DNA from 3 places in the Weizmannia sp. FSL W8-0401 genome. Region 2 is predicted to be linked to each of the others. Evidence: riboswitches for the same ligand, from Rfam matches in the RefSeq annotation. Region 2 holds a riboswitch; each other region holds the start of a gene.
What was found. Region 2 has a riboswitch for cyclic di-AMP ahead of NSU00_RS02100 (APC family permease). Riboswitches for the same ligand answer to the same signal wherever they lie in the genome.
Positions count from the first base shown of each region.

Region 1: it holds a riboswitch for cyclic di-AMP, as region 2 does, so the genes downstream of both, NSU00_RS12780 (cation:dicarboxylate symporter family transporter) here and NSU00_RS02100 (APC family permease) in region 2, are expected to answer to the same signal.
Region 3: it holds a riboswitch for cyclic di-AMP, as region 2 does, so the genes downstream of both, NSU00_RS12575 (hypothetical protein) here and NSU00_RS02100 (APC family permease) in region 2, are expected to answer to the same signal.

Region 1 is NZ_JBBPAG010000001.1:2,595,268-2,597,536, forward strand. Features, by position in the region: gene NSU00_RS12780 (cation:dicarboxylate symporter family transporter) at 86-1,387, opposite strand; cyclic di-AMP (ydaO/yuaA leader) riboswitch at 1,592-1,739, opposite strand; gene NSU00_RS12785 (histidine phosphatase family protein) at 1,968-2,269, shown strand, end outside.
Region 2 is NZ_JBBPAG010000001.1:434,449-436,717, forward strand. Features, by position in the region: cyclic di-AMP (ydaO/yuaA leader) riboswitch at 761-909, shown strand; gene NSU00_RS02100 (APC family permease) at 1,019-2,269, shown strand, end outside.
Region 3 is NZ_JBBPAG010000001.1:2,555,469-2,557,737, reverse strand. Features, by position in the region: gene NSU00_RS12585 (aspartate kinase) at 1-79, opposite strand, end outside; gene NSU00_RS12580 (Na-translocating system protein MpsC family protein) at 161-466, opposite strand; gene NSU00_RS12575 (hypothetical protein) at 535-999, opposite strand; cyclic di-AMP (ydaO/yuaA leader) riboswitch at 1,113-1,271, opposite strand; gene NSU00_RS12570 (response regulator) at 1,479-2,180, opposite strand; gene NSU00_RS12565 (ATP-binding protein) at 2,167-2,269, opposite strand, start outside.

The DNA.
Region 1 (2,269 bases), 2.2 Mb from region 2:
CTTTCAACGGACAGAACATTCGCAAACAAAAAAGGCGCCCCGCCCCTGTTCCGGCAGTGCACCTTCTTTAACTTCATAGCTGATTTTAAGATTCCGTTACATATTTGTGATCTTTGGAATCGTGCCCGCCGCCGCTGATTTCAGCAAGGTACGCTTCCCCTTTTTCTTTGTCATATTTTCCTTCCCATTTTGACACAATAATGGTTGCCAGTGTATTCCCAACGACATTGCAGACTGTTCTTGCCATATCCAGAATACGGTCAATCCCGGCAATAAATGCAAGGCCTTCAATCGGAATGCCGACCGTTCCCAGCGTCGCCAAAAGCACGACGAATGAAACCCCCGGAACACCGGCAATGCCTTTTGACGTGACCATCAGCACGAGCACCAGAGAAATTTGCGCACCGATGGACATATGAATCCCATACATTTGCGCAATAAACAGCGCCGCCAGCGACTGGTACAAGGTCGAGCCGTCCAGGTTGAAAGAATATCCGGTCGGAATCACCAGTGTGGTGATCGATTTCGGGCAACCGAATTTTTCCATTTTCTCCATGAGCCTTGGCAGCACCGCTTCTGAGCTTGCAGTGGAATAGGCAAGGATCAATTCGTCTTTCAGGATCTTGAAGAGATTGAAAATATTTACACGGAAAAGCCAGCCAATCAGGCCAAGCACGACAACCACAAAGAAAATAATTGTGCCGTAAACCGTGAAAACAAGCTTGCTCAGCGGGATCAATGACTTGAGGCCGAATTGCGCAACCGTTACGCCAATAAGGCCGAATACACCGATCGGGGCCACTTTCATGACCAAATTGGTGACATAAAACATCGCTTCACTGACACCCTGGAAAAAGCGGAGCACCGGTTTTCCTTTTTCCCCGATGGCTGCCACCCCGATCCCGAACATGACAGAGAAGAAAATGATTGGAAGCATGTTCCCTTGTGAAAGGGATTCAAACAAGTTCGTCGGCACAATATTTAAGATCGTATCGACTATGCCATTGTGCTGCGTCTCTTTCGTTGTTTCCACATAACTGCTGATCGATGTTTTTGCCAGCGAACCCATATCCACCCCTGTACCCGGATGGAACAAGTTTCCGGCCAGCAGCCCGACTACAATTGCAATGGTCGTGACAATTTCAAAATAGATTAATGCTTTCAGGCCGAGCTTTCCAACCTGCTTCATATCTCCTGCACCGGCAACACCGACAATCAGGCTTGAAACGACAATCGGGATCACAATCATTTTAATCAAGCGCAAAAAGAAATCGCCAAACGGCTGGAGAATATGGGCCACGGTGTCATTTCCGTGAAAAATGCCGCCGATCGCAATACCGAGAATCAGGCCGATAAAAATCTGCCAGGCTAAACTCACTCTTTTCATGTAGGTCCCTCCCAGATGCCAATATTTTTTCAAAAAGCGCAGTACGCAAGCTGCATACCGGATTGTTTGTAAAACTCAAATTGCAGATACCACCGGTTTCCGGATTTCCATGTGGAAACCGAATTTGCGGATGAAAAAAAACCACGAAAGAGAGAAATTCCTTCGCAGCATTTTTGCTTAAAAGGCGTGTCCAAAAAACACACGCAGTTCTCTCCAGACGCTTACGAGGTTAGCTGACGGATTAGGGAATAAAGAGTTTCCCTACCTTTCAATGAAAGGTTTCACCCCTGGTGCCCAAAGCACCCGTTGGTTCCCCCGTTTACATAAACATGTAATTGAGCGATGATATGAAGTTTTTAAAAGATAAAAAACAACTCATCCTTCTCCAATGTTTTAGCGTCCTTTGCCATTATATAATATTTTAATATAATATAGCAAATAAATTTTTTTATAGCGAGAGGCCGGACGCATTCGCGTTGCATAGCCGGCATCAATTTGCTGGTCATCCGCGGGAGATAGCATTCCACGCTTCAATTTGCTAAAATAAAACCAGTCGATACTTTGTGAAAAGAGGTACATTATGACACTTTTTTATTTTGTGCGCCATGGCCAGACAGAATGGAACGCCGACCGGAACAGATATTGCGGGAGAAGCGATATCGGTTTGTCTGAGACCGGCGTGCGGCAGGCGAAACTGGCGGCAGGATTTTTAAAGGACATTCCGTTTGATGTGGTTTACGCATCAACATTGGGCCGTGCTGTCCGTACGGCAGAAATTCTCGTGAAGGGGCGGAATTTGGAAATACACCAGGATCCGCGTCTTGTCGAAACGGACTTCGGTGCCTGGGAAGGAGAACGGCAGGAAGACTTTTCCGTAAACTA
Region 2 (2,269 bases):
CCTTTTGTCCTTTTGACAGGTTCAAAGGGACATTTCATTCCCGGATGCGGCGTGTTTTGTCCTTTTGACAGGTTCAAAGGGACATTTCATTCCCGGATGCGGCATGTTTTGTCCTTTTGACAGGTTCAAAAGGACATTTCGGGCCCGGATGCAGCTCGTTTTGTCTTTTTGACGGCTTCAAAAGGACATTTCGGGCCCGGATGCAACTCCTTTTGTCCTTTTGACAGGTTCAAAAGGACATTTCGTTACCTGATGCAGCTCGTTTTGTCTTTTTGACGGCTTCAAAAGGACATTTTGGGCCCGGATGCAATTCCTTTTGTCCTTTTGACAGGTTCAAAAGGACATTTCATTCCCGGATGCGGCACGTTTTGTCCTTTTGACAGGTTCAAAAGGACATTTCGGGCCCGAATGGAGCTCCTAATTAGACAATTCCACCGGGTTCGCGCCTCTTTTGGTCTTATGTTTCCAATTGATCCGCCTGCCCCAAGAGGTCATCTTTTCATCCTCAGGTTTTACCTTCCTAACTCTGTTTATCTCTTTACTCCGGATTTGCCGAAAAACCTTGCTTTTTGCGTGCTTTAGGCACATTCGGATATTCTACAAAAGAAGCATGATCGAAAATTAGGTACTGTGAATAAAGACAGTTTGCCCGGGGATATGGCGGGTAAAGATGGACATACCGAAACGCAATTGCGAAATAGTCTTTACAAACAATGGCAACGGGAGTAAGATAGGATGTCGTATGTAAAATTTGCGTTTCATAACTGAACCGCTTAATCCGGAAACGGAACGGGGGAACCAGGTTGGCGGCCGCGCGCCGCTCTGGGGTGAAGCCTTTTTTTAAAAGGCAGGGCCACTCTTATGCCCGAACCCGACAGCTAACCCCGTCAGCGTTATAATAGAGGATGTGAAACTGTGATCGGGCAATAGACCACAGGGAAGATGAATTCTCTTTGTGGTTTTTCTTATTTTAGGGGAAGCATTTTTGAAACACTGCAGATAAAAGGAGACCATTCAAATGTTCACCACGATAAAACGATTGTTAATTGGGAGACCGCTTCGTTCAAATGAAATTGAAGGGCAGAAGCTGACCAAGTTAAAAGCATTGGCCATTCTTTCATCCGACGCGCTTTCATCTGTTGCGTACGGGCCTGAACAGGTGCTGATTGTACTTGCCACAGTGGGGGCGCTGGCATTTTGGTATTCTATTCCAATTACAGTCGGCATTTTAATTTTATTGGCTGCACTTATTTTATCTTATCGCCAGGTCATTTACTCTTATCCGCAAGGCGGCGGGGCATACCGTGTCTCGAAAGAAAATCTCGGCGTCACCCCTGGCCTTCTTGCGGGCGGATCTTTGCTGGTGGACTACATTTTAACGGTGGCCGTTTCCGTCTCAGCCGGAACAGATGCCATTACTTCCGCGTTTCAGAGCTTGCATCCGTACAGTGTGCAGATTGCGGTTTTTCTCGTTCTGATCATTACGATTCTGAATTTGCGCGGGCTGACGGAATCGGCCAATGTGCTCGCTTACCCGGTTTATCTGTTCGTATTTTCATTGTTTGTCATCATTGTTGTCGGTTTATTCAAAACAGTAACGGGGCAAATCCCGCAAAACCTGCATCCGCATATCGGTACGCCGGTCGCCGGCATTTCACTGTTTCTTTTGTTAAAAGCTTTCTCATCCGGCTGTTCGGCATTGACAGGGGTCGAAGCCATTTCCAACGCGATCCCGAACTTCCGCGACCCGGCACCGAGAAACGCAGCCCGCACGCTTGCCATGATGGGTATCATTCTGGCATCGCTTTTAGCGGGCATCAGTTTTCTCGCATACTGGCTCGGCATTGCGCCGAAAGAAACAGAAACCGTTGTATCGCAAATGGCCCACCGGACACTTGGCAACGGTGTTTTGTACTATTTCGTCCAGGCAACTACGACTTTAATTCTCGTGCTTGCTGCGAACACCGGGTTCTCAGCGTTCCCGCAGCTCGCTTTTAACCTGGCAAGGGACAAATTTATGCCGCGCATGTTCACGATCCGCGGTGACCGGCTTGGTTACTCAAACGGCATTATTTTTCTCGGCGTTGCTTCCATAATTTTAATTGTGGCATTCCAGGGCAATACCGAGCGCCTCATTCCATTGTATGCAGTCGGCGTGTTTATTCCGTTTACGCTTGCGCAATGCGGCATGATTGTGAAATGGGTTACTCAAAGGCCGAGGGGCTGGGCCGGCAAAATGTCAGTCAACTTTGTCGGTGCCATTATTACA
Region 3 (2,269 bases), 2.1 Mb from region 2:
CTATCCGACGCGCAACGCGCTTTATCCGTTTGGCGTCGCCTACGGAACTGCCGCCATATTTCATCACCAATAATGACAACATTATCTCTCCCGATTATGAATTCGAATACTGTTCCACTTAATTGACGGACAGGCCTTGGAATAAAACGTCTCTTCAAACCTAATCATGCATATACTTGTGCTCGATATCGCAATCCAGATGAATCAGCTCCATTTTTTCCTCGGTGCCGATGCAAATGTCGGATTGAATGGAAGTGACGCGGCAACCGACAATTGCAGCCACTTTAGGTTTCGACAGCGCTTGCAATCGGTCGCGATCCATTTCGACTATCGTCTGATGAATGCTTCTGCCGCGTATGGTATGGACAGAGATGGAATGCTCAATTGTTGGAGTTCCTTTGGCAATGATCACGATATGGTTTTTAATGACTCTTACTTCCACCTCCTGCGGATGTTCACCGATCATTGCAAGTAGGCCTCTTTCAGTTGATTTACAAGCTCCTGCACCATGCATTTCTCCTTTCCGTTACGAGATCAGAATGAGACGTAAGATTCGGCATGTTCCATGATATATTGTTGTTTTATCGGAAAATCACCGTGATGTGGCAAAAGAAAAGGGGTCTCGAGAGTGGATGACAAGTCCATCAACGCCGATTCGGCCAACTCTTTTCGAATCCTTCCCCAATTCTCTTCTTTACCCTGTAGCAATTGAAAGGCTTGGGCAATGTTAAGACCTTTCAGATTCATATATACGGATGCCCATCCGACGAGGTCGAACGGTTTTTTCGTATTAGGCAATCGGTATTCTCCCCAACCGCTAAACCCGTTGCCGGATAGTTTCAGATATCCGCACACGCTACCTTTTTCGTTTTCGAAAAATAAACGCCGGGTCAACTCTTGATCGAAGCGAAATACTTCGATGGAACGGATTCTCTCCTCATACCGAAAACCGGGCGATTCAAGACCCGGCAGTGGATCCGCTTCTTGCACGTGTAACATGCTTGCCACTCTCCCTAAATGTTTTTTTGGGTATGACAAAAAGCCCGAAGAGCAGAGAAACGAAGCTCTCGGGCAGTCTGTTGTCAGTCCATCAGACAAACGCAGCTCGGATACGGTTCTCTCTCAATGCGCTTACGAGGTTAGCTGTCGGGTTAGGGCTTGAGAGTACCCTTTCCAAGTGCCAAGCAGACAAGGAATTCACCCCGTGAAACCATTTAATGGCTTCTGTTGGTTCCCCCGTTTCCCCTTAGGGAATTCAGCGATTCAAATGAATTTGAAGTTGTTGATAGAGATCATACGCTTTTTGCAAGACAATGTAAAAGCCGAATCCAACGCCTATTTTTGATTTTTAGCCTTTTCTCGTGCGCGAAAACGGATGCATCGGACAAAAACTTACGGAGACGGCAATATTTCTACACGAAGGTCCCGTTCTTACGTTTTTGAACGGAGGATGGACGTAGCCGAGGTAAGCGACTCTGTTACTCCCTGGACAGGAAGCGATAGCCGATCCCCGGCTCCGTCAGAATGAACTTGGGCCGAGTCGAGTCTTCCTCGAGTTTTTTGCGTAGATGTCCGATGTACACCCGCAAATAATGGCTGTCGGTCTCATTGTGGTGGCTGCCCCATACTTGTTGGAGCAGCTGACGCTTCGTGACTACTTTCCCGGCGTTGGAGGCGAGAATTTTCAACAGATCGTATTCTGTTGGGGTCAACTTGATCCGTTCTCCCTTCAACTCCACGCTTCGCTGTGCCAGGTCGATGGTCAGCTCGCCGATCTGGAGGATGGGCTCATTCGACGATTTGGCTACGTGCCGCAGCGCAACACGTATTCGAGCGACGAGCTCTCCCATCCCGAACGGCTTGGTTACATAATCATCGGCGCCGCTGTCGAGCGCGACGATTTTATCTTCCTCCCTGTCTTTTGCCGTCAGCACAATGATCGGCGAATTTGACCATTCCCGGATGCGGCCGAGCACTTCCATGCCGGATATGCCCGGCAACCCGAGATCAAGTATGATCAAGTCCGGCAACATCAAGGATGCCTGTTGGAGGCCCTCCTCTCCTGTCGAGGCTTCGTAGATGGCATATTGATGGGCTTGCAGGGTTACCTTCAGAAGCTTTCGAATTTGGGGTTCATCATCGATGATCAAAATGCGAGCCCCATGTTCATTCATGGTCATGATTCGTGGTTCCCCTTTCTTCAGCTGCTGCAAGCAAGTCGTCTTGCTTGTTTAAGGGAAGGGTTATCGTTACAATGGTCCCTCGCGGT